Regions from separate parts of the Dickeya lacustris genome, predicted to be linked through region 1. Evidence: predicted binding sites of a transcription regulator. Region 1 holds the regulator's gene; each other region holds the start of a gene.
The links. The regulator CRP, encoded in region 1, controls carbon source genes, mostly activating them, when cyclic AMP is high. The targets are predictions, from matches to a motif close to ATGTGANNNNNNTCACAT.
Positions count from the first base shown of each region.

Region 2: focA (formate transporter FocA) is a predicted target of CRP. The motif match lies at 1,582-1,599, and genes of this name have one in related genera.
Region 3: O1Q98_RS15180 (PTS sugar transporter subunit IIC) is a predicted target of CRP. The motif match lies at 956-973, and genes of this name have one in related genera.
Region 4: aaeR (HTH-type transcriptional activator AaeR) is a predicted target of CRP. The motif match lies at 2,015-2,032, and genes of this name have one in related genera.

Region 1 is NZ_CP114280.1:2,972,140-2,975,662, reverse strand. Features, by position in the region: gene O1Q98_RS13460 (phosphoribulokinase) at 1-554, shown strand, start outside; gene O1Q98_RS13455 (OsmC family protein) at 594-1,001, opposite strand; gene crp (cAMP-activated global transcriptional regulator CRP) at 1,327-1,959, shown strand; gene O1Q98_RS13445 (3-keto-L-gulonate-6-phosphate decarboxylase UlaD) at 2,067-2,714, opposite strand; gene O1Q98_RS13440 (L-ribulose-5-phosphate 4-epimerase) at 2,966-3,523, opposite strand, start outside.
Region 2 is NZ_CP114280.1:173,634-177,156, forward strand. Features, by position in the region: gene pflB (formate C-acetyltransferase) at 1-608, opposite strand, end outside; gene focA (formate transporter FocA) at 665-1,522, opposite strand; gene ycaO (30S ribosomal protein S12 methylthiotransferase accessory factor YcaO) at 2,029-3,523, opposite strand, start outside.
Region 3 is NZ_CP114280.1:3,360,848-3,364,370, forward strand. Features, by position in the region: gene O1Q98_RS15170 (LacI family DNA-binding transcriptional regulator) at 1-437, opposite strand, end outside; gene O1Q98_RS15175 (PTS lactose/cellobiose transporter subunit IIA) at 564-890, opposite strand; gene O1Q98_RS15180 (PTS sugar transporter subunit IIC) at 1,123-2,469, shown strand; gene O1Q98_RS15185 (glycoside hydrolase family 1 protein) at 2,508-3,523, shown strand, end outside.
Region 4 is NZ_CP114280.1:2,192,188-2,195,710, forward strand. Features, by position in the region: gene aaeB (p-hydroxybenzoic acid efflux pump subunit AaeB) at 1-521, opposite strand, end outside; gene aaeA (p-hydroxybenzoic acid efflux pump subunit AaeA) at 534-1,481, opposite strand; gene aaeX (p-hydroxybenzoic acid efflux pump operon protein AaeX) at 1,489-1,692, opposite strand; gene aaeR (HTH-type transcriptional activator AaeR) at 2,050-2,994, shown strand; partial or broken gene tldD (metalloprotease TldD) at 3,072-3,523, opposite strand, start outside.

The DNA.
Region 1 (3,523 bases):
CCTACCATCAGGTGCCGGGAACATTTACGCCCTGGGAGCCGATGCCGCAGCCGACCGACCTGCTGTTTTATGAGGGGCTGCATGGCGGCGTTGTTACCGCCCAGCATAACGTCGCACAGCACGTTGACCTGCTGGTGGGGGTGGTGCCTATCGTCAATCTGGAGTGGATACAAAAACTGGTGCGTGACATCAACGAGCGCGGCCATTCGCGCGAAGCGGTGATGGACTCGGTGGTGCGCTCAATGGAGGATTACATCACCTATATCACCCCGCAGTTTTCCCGCACCCATATCAACTTTCAGCGTGTCCCGACGGTTGACACCTCGAATCCGTTTGCCGCCAAAGCCATTCCCTCAATGGATGAAAGCTTTGTGGTGATTCATTTTCAGGGGCTGGACAACATGGATTACCCCTATCTGCTGGCGATGCTACAGGGGTCGTTTATTTCACACATCAATACGCTGGTGGTGCCGGGCGGCAAAATGGGGCTGGCGATGGAGCTGATTATGACACCGCTGGTGCGGCGACTGATTACGGGTAATGGCCTTGCCTGACACGGTGCGACGGCGATGAAGCCGCCGCGAGCCGGTGCGTTAACCCTGCGCTACCACTTCATGGCTGTGCGTTATCTGCACCGCTTTTTCCAGCATCAGCGCCACCGAGCAGTATTTTTCCGCTGACAGCGACACCGCGCGCTCAACGGCTTTTTCCGATAGCGCGTTGCCCGTGACGATAAAGTGCAGATTGATAGCGGTGAACAGGCGCGGCGCCTCTTCACGCCGCTCGGCGCTCAAACGCACTTCGCAATCCGTTACGTCATGGCGACCTTTTTGCAGTATGGAGACCACATCAATGGCGCTACAGCTGCCCGCTGCCATCAGCACCATTTCCATCGGGCTGGGCGCTTTATCGCCTGAATTGCCATCCATCAGCACCTGATGACCGGATGCGGACTCACCTAAAAACGTCAATCCCTCAACCCACTTCACCCGAGCCTGCATAATTTTGCCCTCAATCAACTATTTTTGAAATTTTGCACCGCTCATGTACAAAAAAGCCTGATAATCAGAGCTTAATCATGCTGAAGCGAGACAACACGAGACACTACACTCAACCTGTGTTACAAACGGAGGACGTAAACCCGTGTGTGTCGGGCTGCTGCCTGACTGCCATCGGTTTACCGGCGTCATTGATAGACCGTCTCCGTATCATCCCTGACGTCATTCCGCCAGGACGGAATTTGAATTATAACTATGTTATCACGCCGTACAGGGAACTCTGAGCCCTGTGATTTGCGCAGTGAATTACAACAGAGGATAACAGCGAATGGTTCTCGGCAAACCGCAAACAGACCCGACTCTCGAATGGTTCCTTTCTCATTGTCACATTCACAAGTACCCATCGAAGAGCACTCTGATCCATCAGGGTGAAAAAGCAGAGACGCTTTACTACATCGTAAAAGGCTCGGTTGCCGTGCTGATTAAGGATGAAGAAGGCAAGGAAATGATTCTGTCTTATCTGAATCAGGGCGATTTTATCGGCGAGCTTGGCTTGTTTGAAGATGGGCAGGAGCGCAGTGCATGGGTTCGGGCAAAAACTGCCTGTGAAGTCGCTGAAATTTCCTACAAAAAATTCCGCCAGCTTATCCAGGTTAACCCGGATATTCTGATGCGCCTCTCCTCGCAGATGGCCCGTCGCCTGCAAGTCACCTCGCAGAAAGTCGGCAATCTGGCATTTTTGGATGTCACAGGGCGTATCGCACAGACCTTACTGAATCTGGCCAAACAACCGGATGCCATGACCCACCCGGATGGTATGCAGATCAAGATTACCCGTCAGGAGATAGGCCAGATAGTCGGCTGTTCCCGTGAAACTGTCGGTCGTATCCTGAAAATGCTGGAAGACCAGAATCTTATCTCCGCTCACGGTAAAACCATCGTGGTTTACGGCACGCGCTGATCGGGCGTCAGCCCGTTTTCCATCTGAACGGGTTTTTTAATATCAGCAAGGGCGGCCAATGGCCGCCCTGCTTATTTTGCGTATCGGTGAGTGTCGCGGGCGACGCGTTACGACCAGTATTTATTGATCTCGGTGCGCAGAGCCTCAGCCGTCGCTTTACCGCTCTCAGACGCCAGCGCACGGCCAGCAATAAAGGTCTTGGCGCTAATCCCCTCAAACAGATGAATATCCTGCGGCACAATACCGCCGGTAATTGACAGCTCCAGCCCCAACTCAGACAGCGCGCGCATCCGGCCAAGATCGTCATGCGTCCAGTTGACCCCGGCGAGCTCGGCATCGCGCGAGCGGTGATAAATCGCCTGCGTAATGCCCATATCGACCCACTGACGGGCATCATCAAGGTTCCAGTTGCCATACAGTTCAATCTGGATTTCCCCGCCAAACTCATCGGCCACTTTTTTGCAGGCCGCAATAGTGGCAACGTGCGCCGCCGCTGAAACGGTTATCCAGTTCGCCCCGGCAGAGAATGCCATGCGTGCCAAAATAGCGCCGCCATCGGTGGTTTTCATATCACACACAATAATGTGTTTGGGGTGGCGCTCACGCAGCGTGCGCACCGCCGTCATGCCTTCAGCAAAGGCCAGAATGGTGCCTACCTCAATGACTTCAACAAACCCGCTGACGCGGTCAGCAATCTCAATCGCTGTTGCCAGGTCAGTCGAGTCCAGGGCGATTTGCAGCATAGGTTTAGTCATAACTGATTCCTCTCCAAGAGTGAAAATAGTGAAATCACCGGATTGCGAGCGAGCGCGGCCCGTGGCCTGATGCCACTATTTATTTCAATGGTTCTCAATACACTATTTCAGGTCGCTGGCGCAGACCGTCGATGAATAAAAGCAATAAGGTTTAAACGTAATAAAGCTTAAAAATAATAAAGCCTGGAAATAAATATTGTTTAAAAATAACTACTGTTTAAAAATAACCACCGGTTAAAAATAAATAAGCTTTAACGCTGGCCGTAATAAGCATTCGCGCCATGTTTTCTGAAATAGTGTTTATCAGAAAGCGCCTGATCGATATGAATCGTCGGATTAAGCAAGCGGGTAGACAGCGCCATCGCCGCCACCTCTTCGAGCACCAGCGCATTGTGTACTGCATCCATCGCGTTTTTCCCCCAGCAGAAGGGCGCATGCCCGGTTATCACCGCACCCGGTACGGCCAGCGGGTCGAGATCCCGGCGCTGAAACTCTTCGACAATCACCGCGCCGGTGTTTTTCTCATACTCACAGGCAATTTCCTGCTCGCTCAACGCGCGGGTGCAGGGAATATCGCCATAGAAATAGTCGGCATGGGTGGTGCCCAGCGCCGGGATGTCCAGCCCCGCCTGTGCCCAGATAGTGCCGTGGCGTGAATGGGTATGCACAATACCGCCGATACCGCTAAACGCCTGGTACAACGCCAGATGGGTGGCCGTATCGCTGGAAGGGTTAAGGTGCCCTTCCACCACACGCCCGTCCATGTCTACCACCACGATATCGTCCAGCGTCATCTGCTCATACGAGAC
Region 2 (3,523 bases), 1.6 Mb from region 1:
GAAGTGAACTGAGCGAATTTGTCCGCCATCAGATAGTCGATACCGTACAGCGCAACACGACGGTAGTCACCGATGATACGACCACGGCCATAAGCATCAGGCAGACCAGTCAATACGCCAGACTTACGGCAGCGCAGGATATCCGGCGTATAAACATCGAATACACCCTGGTTGTGGGTTTTACGGTATTCGGTGAAGATTTTTTTCAGCTGCGGGTCGAGTTCACGGCCATAAACCTTACAGGAGCCTTCAACCATTTTGATACCGCCGAACGGAATCAGTGCACGTTTCAGCGGAGCGTCTGTTTGCAGACCGACGATTTTTTCCAGGCCTTTATTGATATAGCCAGCATCGTGAGAGGTGATGGTCGCTGCAACGTCGGTATCGAAATCAACCGGCGCATGGGTGCGGTTTTCCTGTTTGATGCCTTCCATAACGGCATCCCACAGTTTAGTCGTTGCCGGGGTAGCACCAGCCAAAAAGGATTCGTCACCTTCATACGGCGCGTAGTTTTTCTGAATGAAGTCACGTACATTGACGCCATTCTGCCATTCGCCTTCGCTAAAACCTTCCCAAGCCTGGGCGAGTTTCTGATTAAGTTCGGTCATATTACACCTACCTTTGATTTGGATTTTTATAACCCGACGTTGCGGCCGCCAGCAGCTTAGTGCTGATCCCCACCGCGCAAATAAATCACCCAGTAAGTTAAGCCTACCAGGAGTCCACCACCGATAATGTTGCCGAGCGTGACCGGAATCAGGTTATCGACAATAAAATTGCTGATGGTTAAGTGTTCAAACTGGCCCGGCGTCATGCTGATGGCGTGCCAGAATGTCTCTGGAGCAAAATTCTTAATAATGACCCCCATCGGGATCATGAACATGTTCGCGATACTATGCTCGAAACCGCTGGCGACAAACATCGCAACAGGAAGCACCATGGCGAGCATTTTGTCTGTCAGTGTACGGCCGGAATAACTCATCCAGACAGCCAGACAGACCATTAGATTTGCCAATATCCCAAGGCATAATGCCTCAACGAAAGTGTGTTCCAGCTTGTGATTGGCGGTCTGCAACACATTCAGACCCCATGCGCCGTTCGCTACCATGTATTCGCCGGAAAACCAGATAAGCGCGACGAAAAACAGTGCACCAAGCAAATTTCCGAAATAAACATTGAGCCAGTTTAACCACAACTGTTTCCAGGTAATGCGCCCGCTGGCTTTAGCAATAACGGTGAGCACGGTGGAGGTGAACAAGTCTGCGCCGCACACGACCACCAGCATAAGCCCCATAGAGAAACAGATGCCGCCGATCAGTTTCGCCATACCGTATGGCATGGACGATGATCCGGTGGTTGCTGTGATATAAAAAACAAACGCAATAGATATAAACACACCGGCAGTAATTGCCAGAAAAAATGCAGTAAGCGGTTGTTTTGTTGCTTTATAAACGCCGGCATCTTCAGCGACTTTCGCCATTGCCGATGGTAATAACAGGGTGAAGGGGTTGTCAGCTTTCACACTAACTCTCTCTTAAAATTTATCTACGGTGAGATACTAACAAAGGGTTATCCGTCATAATTTGACGTGGATCATATCGCAGGAATTTATTAGGTAGTTCAGAATAGCATTAAGCGGCTTTTTGTTGGTTATCTTCATGAATTATAAGTAGAAATTTTTTTTTAAAAATTATAAGAATAGTTGAATTCAACTATGGAATTACCCCTTGATACGTTAAATAAAATAAGTCTTTGTAGTGATATCACACGCCGAATTTATATTATTTAATTTATTTTTTACCGTTTTATAACAACGCCGTGGTAATAAAAATAAATATCCTCCATTTCTCGCTATTACCCGCATAAAAATAATGGTTTATTCGGTTGTTGGGTTACACCATTTCTGAGGCGCGGGAGATTGAAGCATAAAAAATGCGAGAAACCATAGAATACAATGCCACTTACTACTTTATCGTGAACACGATAGACCGGATGCCAAAAGTGACATCCGGCCAACATTAAAGCGCGTTAATTTTTCTGCCAGTGTGAACGTTTAGCGCGCTGCAATTTTTCATAAGCAGCCAGCAGTGACTGATGTGCAGGCAGCGCTTTCAGATCGTCATCAACAGCGAACAAACCGTAGAAGCATTCCTCGCCGGCAATCGCCGCGCTGGCTGCGTCAACAGCGTCCTGCCCGTACATGCGAACAAACGCATCATAGTATTGTGCCGGGTCACGTTCAGGCTCCAGAGCCAGTTGCAGCAGTGTTTGCAGGCAACGGTAGTAGTTACGGCGAGCCGGTGCAAAGACGGATTGGTTGAAATCCAGTGACCACTCAGCCCAACTCAGCGCTTGTTCAAGATCGCCGCCAGCCAGTGCCAACATAGATTTCAGTTCGCCAATACGCAGCGTGAACCATCCATTGTCTTTACCGGTTGCGATGCCCAGCAATTCGCGAACGCGGGTAAAGTCATCCAGCCCTTCATCGTCTAGTTGCTGCAACAAGGCCAGATACTCATCTTTTTCCCACTGGCTGCCAGGAAGGGAGAGCAGGGTTTCACGCAGATGTACGCCCATGCTGTTATTCGCCAGCAACAGATCTTCCGCTGGATAAATATCCGACATACCCGGCACCAGAATACGGCAAGCGTACACTGACAAATGCTCGTAATCGGCAATATAAACGTCTTTGCCTTCTTGATTGAAGATGGCCATAAGTGTGGCGAACTCCTGCTCGGTGGTGCCGCTGAAGTTCCAATCAACAAAGGTATAGTCAGGATCGTTTTTAAACAGATCCCAGGAAATCAGGCCGCTGGAGTCGATGAAGTGGGTTTCCAGATTGGTGTGTTCAGCCACTTCATCATTATCGAAGGTTGGCGGCGTGAAGACGTCGAGATCTTTCAGCCCTCGGCCTTGCAGTAATTCGGTCACGGTGCGCTCCAGGGCAACGCCGAAGTCGGGGTGTGCGCCGAATGACGCAAAGCAAGTACCATTTTCTGGGTTGAACAGCACGACACAAATAACAGGATATTGGCCGCCGAGCGAAGCATCGTAGGCCAAGATAGGGAAGCCTTCTTTCTCAAGCGTGGCAATCGCTTCAACCACGCCAGGATAGCGCGCCAGAACTTCAGCCGGAATAGCGGGCAGGCTGATGGCCTCAGCGATAATCCGGTTTTTCACATAACGCTCAAATACTTCGGACAATCCCTGTACACGCGCTTCGTTACGCGTGTTGCCAGCAGACATGCCGTTTGATACGTACAGATTGCCGATAATGTTCATCGGGATATACACCGTCTGTTGATCAGACTGGCGCGTGAACGGCAGTGCGCAAATCCCGCGAGTGTGATTGCCTGATTGCAAGTCGATTAAATCGCTGGCGACTAACTGCTGCTCAGGATCATAAAACGCATGCAAGCGGTCATCCAGTATCCCCTCAGGCAGGCTGTCATCATCAGGGATTGGGAACCATTTTTCATCGGGATAGTGTACAAACTCCCCTTCAGCGATCTGTTTACCCAGA
Region 3 (3,523 bases), 390 kb from region 1:
TTGATGACCACGATAGGCACCGCCGAGCGCTCCAGTAGCGCCATCAGCGCGGTATCCGACATATGACGGGTATAGAGCACAATGGCGTCGCAGCGGCGATCGGCCAGTAATTGCACCGCCTGTTGCTCGTCTTCCGGCGTATCGTGGCCGTCGGTGACGATCAGGTGTTTACCGCTGGTTTCGGTGCGTTCTGCGGCGCGGCGCAACAGGCGGCCAAAATAAGGGCCGTCGAAATTGGAGACCACTAACCCAAGGCTGCTGGAACTGCGCTGCGCCAGCGAACGCGCCAGAAAGTTGGGGCGATAGCCCAGCTCTTCCATCGCTTTGAATACGGCATCACGCGTACTTTGCTTCACCTGGCCTGTGCCGTTGAGCACCCGTGATACCGTGGCTTTGGATACGCCGGCATGCCTTGCCACATCAAGCATGGTCATCATCGTTTGTACCTTCCCTGTTTTCCCGAGGTCTGTCACAGCGTTGTGGTTAATCTTGGCCACATACTAGCACACTGGAACGCTATCAGCGGGAGCCGGACGGAATATCCTTACCTTTTGCGACGATAATCAGGCCGATGAGCGGCCGAACAGCTCCTTGCGCAGCAATACCATCTCTTGCGCCAGATCCCGACATAGCATGGCGGTCATCAGGTGATCCTGCGCGTGTACCATGATCAGATTAACCGGCACTTTGCCTTCGCCCTCATCCAGCCCGATCAGCCGGGTCTGGATCTGGTGGGCCGCTTTCGCCGCCTCCTGTGAGGCCAGCAGCTGTGCGTCGGCCTGTGCCCAGTCCTGCGCTCGGGCGGCCTGAATCGCCATCATGGCGCTGGAACGCGCTTCGCCTGCGTTGATCAGCAGTTCCATCACCGTCTGTTCCATATCCAATTCCATCTCATCATCCTATTGGTATGCCAAAATTGGTGTTTTTCATGTTATTGGAATTCCAGTGTTGGCTTGTGAGAACAATGTCACAGAAAAATTATTCGTTTGTTTTATTTTTGGTATGCCAAACGCGAGAGCGCTGAACCTGCCGTCCATCTTCCGCGCGTAACGGCCACTACAGGAGCGGACGCTCCTGATAACAACAACCCCTGAAATACAGGTAAATCAAAGAGGTGGAGTTATGTCATTCCAGGATAGGGCCATCGATTCACTCGGGTCGTTCGCCAACCAGTTCAACAGCCTGAGATACATCATGGCGATCAAAGCCTCGTTCATCACGCTGATGCCGGTGATCATCGTGGGCGCGTTCTCTGTATTGATCTCCAACATGGTGCTGGACCCGAAGAACGGGCTGGCGAGTTTCGCTCTGTTTTCATTTCTGGCACCGCTCAAACCGATCATGAGCGGTATTAACTACGCTACGCTGAACTTCCTCACTATCGGCGCGGTGTTCCTGATAGGCATCGAGCTTGGCAAGATCAACGGCTCTCGTAGCCTGTTCCCCGGCTTGCTGGCGGTGATCTGCTTTATTTCTATTACCCCGACCACCATTGATATGGTGATAAACGGCCAGACGCTGCCGGTGAAAGACGTGCTGGCGCGCCAGTTCTCCGACACCAAGAGCCTGTTTCTCGGCATGTTTATCGCCATTGCGTCGGTGGAAATCTACTCGAAGCTGGAATCGGTAGACCGGCTGCGCATCAAGATGCCAGATAGCGTGCCGCCGAATGTGTCCGCGTCGTTTTCGGCGCTGATCCCGGCGATCATCACCGTCACGCTGGTCGCGACCTTCGGGTTTACCTTCCAGAAAGTGACCGGCATGTACCTGTATGACGCCATCTATATGGTGGTGCAACAGCCGCTGGAGTCGGTCGTGCAGAGCCTGCCGGGGCTGTTGATTCTGATGTTCGTGGCGCAACTGTTCTGGGTTATCGGTATTCACGGTAACCAGATGATCAAACCGATTCGCGAACCGCTGTTGCTAGGGGCGATTGCGGTGAACATGACCGCGTTTGAGCAGGGGCATGAAGTACCGAACATCATCACCATGCCGTTCTGGGACGTGTACATGAGTATCGGCGGGTCTGGGTTGACCATCGGGTTGCTGCTGGCGGTGATGATCGCCTCTAAACGTCGCGAAATGAAAGAGATCGCCAAGATTTCCTTCGGCCCAGGTGTCTTCAACATCAATGAACCGGTGATTTTCGGCATGCCTATCATGCTCAACCCGATTCTGGCTATCCCGTTCATCATCACGCCGCTGGTGACCGGCACCATCGGTTACTTCGCCACCAGCATGGGCTTTGCCGGTAAAGCGGTGGTGATGGTGCCCTGGACTACGCCGCCGTTGATTAACGCCTGGCTGTCTACCGCCGGTTCGATGGGGGCGGTTGCGACACAGGTGGTGTGCATCATCGTCGCCACCCTGATTTACCTGCCGTTTGTCAAAGTGGCGTCTCGTCGTGCTGAGCAGGCGCAGCGTGAGGCGGAGTTAGAGGCCGCGGCACAGGCCAATGCATTGAAATAATGAATGTATTGCAATACTGAATCTAAGGGAGAGCGGTAATGAGCAAGGTATCAATGACCCTGCCTGAGGGCTTTATTCTGGGGGCGGCGGCGTCCGCCTGGCAGACCGAGGGGTGGTCAGGCAAGAAAAACGGGCAGGATTCCTATCTGGACCTGTGGTACAAGCGGGATCGTCAGGTGTGGCACAACGGTTACGGCCCGGCTGTCGCCACCGATTTCTATAACCGCTACCGTGAAGACGTGGCGCTGATGAAGCAGACCGGGCTGACGCACTTTCGTACCTCGATTAACTGGTCGCGCTTCATGCTGGATTATGAAAACGGCGTGGTGGATGAAGAGTACGCCGCTTACATCGATAATCTGATCGACGAAATGCAGCGTGAAGGCATCGAACCGATGCTGTGCTTAGAGCACTATGAGCTCCCGGCGGTGCTGTTCGAGAAATATCAGGGCTGGTCGTCGAAGCAGGTGGTGGAGTGGTTCGTGCAGTACGCCGACGCGGTATTTGCCCGCTACGCCGGTAAGGTCAAACGCTGGTTTACCTTTAATGAGCCGATTGTGGTGCAGACCCGCGTGTATCTGGATGCGGTGCGCTACCCTTATCAGCAGGATACCGGCACCTGGATGCAGTGGAACCACCATAAAAACCTGGCGACGGCCAAAGTGGTGCAACGGTTTCGCGACAAAGGTTACCACCTGCAAGGGGGCAGCATCGGGGTGATCCTGAACCCGGAAGTCACCTATCCGCGCTCCAGTGCCGCGCATGATGTTGAGGCGGCGCGCCTGTATGACCTGTTCTATAACCGAGTCTTTCTCGACCCGGCGCTGAAAGGCGAATACCCGGCGGAATTACTGGCGCTGCTGGAAAAGCATCAGGTGAAGTGGGATTACGACGCGCAAGAGCTGGCGATTATCCGCGCCAATACCGTGGATGAGGTGGGTATTAATCTCTACTACCCGCACCGGGTCAAAGCCCCCAGCCGGGCCTGGAACAGCAACACGCCGTTCCACCCAGCTTACTATTACGAGCATTTCGAATTGCCCGGCCGCCGGAT
Region 4 (3,523 bases), 780 kb from region 1:
ATATCCTGCTTAACCGAGCGGGGAGAGAACAGCAAATCGCCCAGAATGGCGCACACAATCCCCAGCACGATTTCACTGCAACGCTCAACGGCAAACTGAGGGATGCGCACAGGCGCGCTCTGGCTGGTCACGATGATGATAAGCGTGGTGTAACCGGCCAGCGCAAACACATAGGCGTTTTCGACTTTTACCAGCGAGGAAATCCACACGCACACTCCGGCCCACAGGCAGCAGAGCGTCAGCATCACAACCGGCGCTCGCACGGTCGCCATCACAATCACCAGCGCCCCGACGCAGCCAATAAAGGTTCCCGCTACCCGCAACATCCCGCGATGGCGAATCGCCCCGGAGAACGGGTCGCCACCGGCGGCAAAGGCCGGGCCAGCGGCCACGATAGCCGCCGTCAATGCCGCCCAGCGCGGCGTTTCCAGTTGCAGATAAAATCCCAGCACCAGCGAGAGAACAATCGCCGTACTGAGTTTGAACGCGAAACGCAGGCGCAAAAATGCGGGAGTATTCATCACATCCACCGCTTAACCGAATTCACGCAGGCGGTGTAATAACTGCAACAGCGGCGACATTGGCCGGGTATTGCGGGTGTGCTCGCCGGTCACGACCACCGTTGCCGTCGTGCCCGCCGGGTATTGATCGCCCCACTGCCGGGCCAGGCGAATTTTTACCGGCACTCGCTGCGCCAGACGCACCCATTCCAGGTTTGAATCCACCGTTGCCAGCCCTTTGCCATCGGCGGCACTGCTGCTATTGGTAACACCAGCGGCAATACTATCCACCACGCCATATAAAATCTGGTTGCTGCCAAGCGGGGTTATCTCGACCTGATAACCCGGATGCACCGCAGATAACTTGGTTTCTTCCATGTACGCCAGCAGATAGAACGAATCCTTCTTCACCAGCGCCACAGCGCTTGCGCCCCGGGTAATAAACTCCCCGGCGTGTACATGCAAATTGGTTATCCAGCCGTCAGCCGGGGCGCGCACCACGGTGCGGGCCAAATCCAGCCGGGCGATTTCCAGCTCCGCCTGCGCTTTCGCCAGTTGGTGTAACGTGGTTTGCAACGCATTGCCGGATTGCTCAATTTCTTCACGCGACATGGCTTGTATGCCAAGGTGCTGGCGGCGCGCCGACTCGCGTCTTTTCTCATCTGCCAGCGCCTGATAATAGGCAACATCGGCCTGCGCCTGCTCCAGCGCTTGCTGATAGCGCGGCGGGTCGATGACAAACAGCACATCACCTTGTTTTACCTGCTGATTATCTTGCACATTCACCTGCGTCAGCAGGCCGCTGACATCCGGGGCTATCGCCACCACATCGGCGCTAAAGCGCGCATCGCGCGTCCAGGGAGATTCCGTGTAAAACGACCATACCCGCACCAATGCAATGGCCGCCGCCAGCACCAGCAGCAAGGTGATGGTGACACGGCTCAGTTTTTTGATTATCACGTTTACAACCGATGCTTTCACAGCAACCTCAAAGACCGAAATGGAACAACAGATAAAACAGGCAGACAAATAACGCGGAGTTAAACAACGCCGGATGCCAGACCCAGTGATAAATACCGGTGGGATGCAGCAGACGCAGACAGAGAAAAAACACCGCCAGCGTCACCAATAAAACAAAGAACACCGGTGGAAATGACAGACCAAATAACACCATGACCGGAAGTGAGTTCATCTTCTTAACCTTATTCGCCACCTCATTTGCCACCGCTGCCTCGCCACGACACCGACCATGCACAACCGGTTTTCAGGGATGAAAACGGCACAGCCCGCTCCCCATCAGCACGAGCCAACGGCAGGCAAACACAGCATGAACTGAATAATCACGATGGCGGGTGCTGATTTAATGGCGTGCGAGCAATGCAGAATTGCCATGGCGTTAAACCAGCGCAGTTAATCTTTTGATACAGCCCTTGCCGCACAGACAGCGAACCAACTGCGCGCCTGATGGCCAGACATGCTATAGTATGAGACGTTATTATTATGTTATCTACCTAATGTGATCTAAATCACTTTTAAGCCAGGGTTAACAATGGATCGATTAAAAAGCATGGCGGTGTTCGCCAAAGTGGTGGAGTGCGGTTCCTTCACTGCGGCGGCGCGTCAGTTAGCGATGAGTGTCTCTGCCGTCAGCCAGACGCTATCCCGGCTCGAAGATGACATCCAAATCAAGTTGCTCAACCGCAGCACCCGCAGCATCGGATTGACCGAAGCCGGTAAAATTTACTACCACGGCTGCCGCCGGATGCTGCATGAAGCGCAAGAAGTACACGAACAGCTGTATGCCTTTAATAACACGCCAATCGGTACACTGCGCATCGGCAGCTCTTCGACCATGGCGCAAAATGTGCTGGCGAACATGACGGCTGAGATGCTGCAAGAATACCCGGGGTTGTCGGTTAATCTGGTGTGCGGTATTCCCGCCCCTGACCTTATCGCCGATGGGCTGGATATCGTTATTCGGGTCGGCGCGCTGCAAGACTCCAGCTTGTACTGTAGCCGCATCGGTTCCATGCCGATGGTGGTGTGCGCGGCTAAAAGCTACCTCACCCAGCACGGCACGCCGGAAAAGCCCTCGGATATGGGAAATTTCTCCTGGCTGGAGTACAGCGTGCGCCCGGATAGCGAATTTGAATTAATCGCCCCCGAAGGCATGACAATCCGCATCCAGCCGCAGGGCCGGTTTGTCACCAATGACCCGCTCACATTAATCCGCTGGTTAAAGCAGGGCGCAGGCATCGCCCATGTGCCGATGATGTGGGTTTTTGAGGAGATAAAACGCGGCGAGATAGAAATTCTGTTCCCGCGCTACCATTCCGACCCGCGCCCGGTATACGCGCTGTATACCCGGCCAGATAATCTGCCGCTCAAAGTGCAGGTCTGTATCAATTACCTGACGGACTATTTCAATAAAGTGGCGCTGATTTATCAGGGATATCGGCAGGAAAACCCACACAACGCAGAGACTGGCACATAAAACAGGCCGCATCAGCGGCCTCAGAGGTGGTGGAATGACCGTGGGATAATGGGATAAACAGTTGGTCAATCCCGCGTTTAGGCGGTGCCGCCAACGGTAATGCTGTCGAGTTTCAGCGTCGGCTGCCCGACACCGACCGGCAGGCTCTGGCCCTCTTTGCCGCACACCCCGACGCCTTTATCCAGCGCCAGATCGTTGCCGACCATCGAAATCTGCTGCATGGCTTCAATGCCGGAGCCAACCAGCGTAGCGCCTTTTACCGGCGTGGTCACACGCCCGTTTTCAATCAGATAGGCTTCAGAGGTGGAGAACACGAACTTACCGGAGGTGATATCCACCTGGCCGCCGCCAAAGTTCGGCGCATACAGGCCATACTCAACGCTTTCGATAATCTCTTGTGCAGTCGATTGGCCGGCCAGCATGTAGGTGTTGGTCATACGCGGCATCGGCAAATGCGCATAGGACTCACGGCGGCCATTGCCCGTCGGAGCCACCCCCATCAGCCGCGCATTGAGTTTGTCCTGCATGT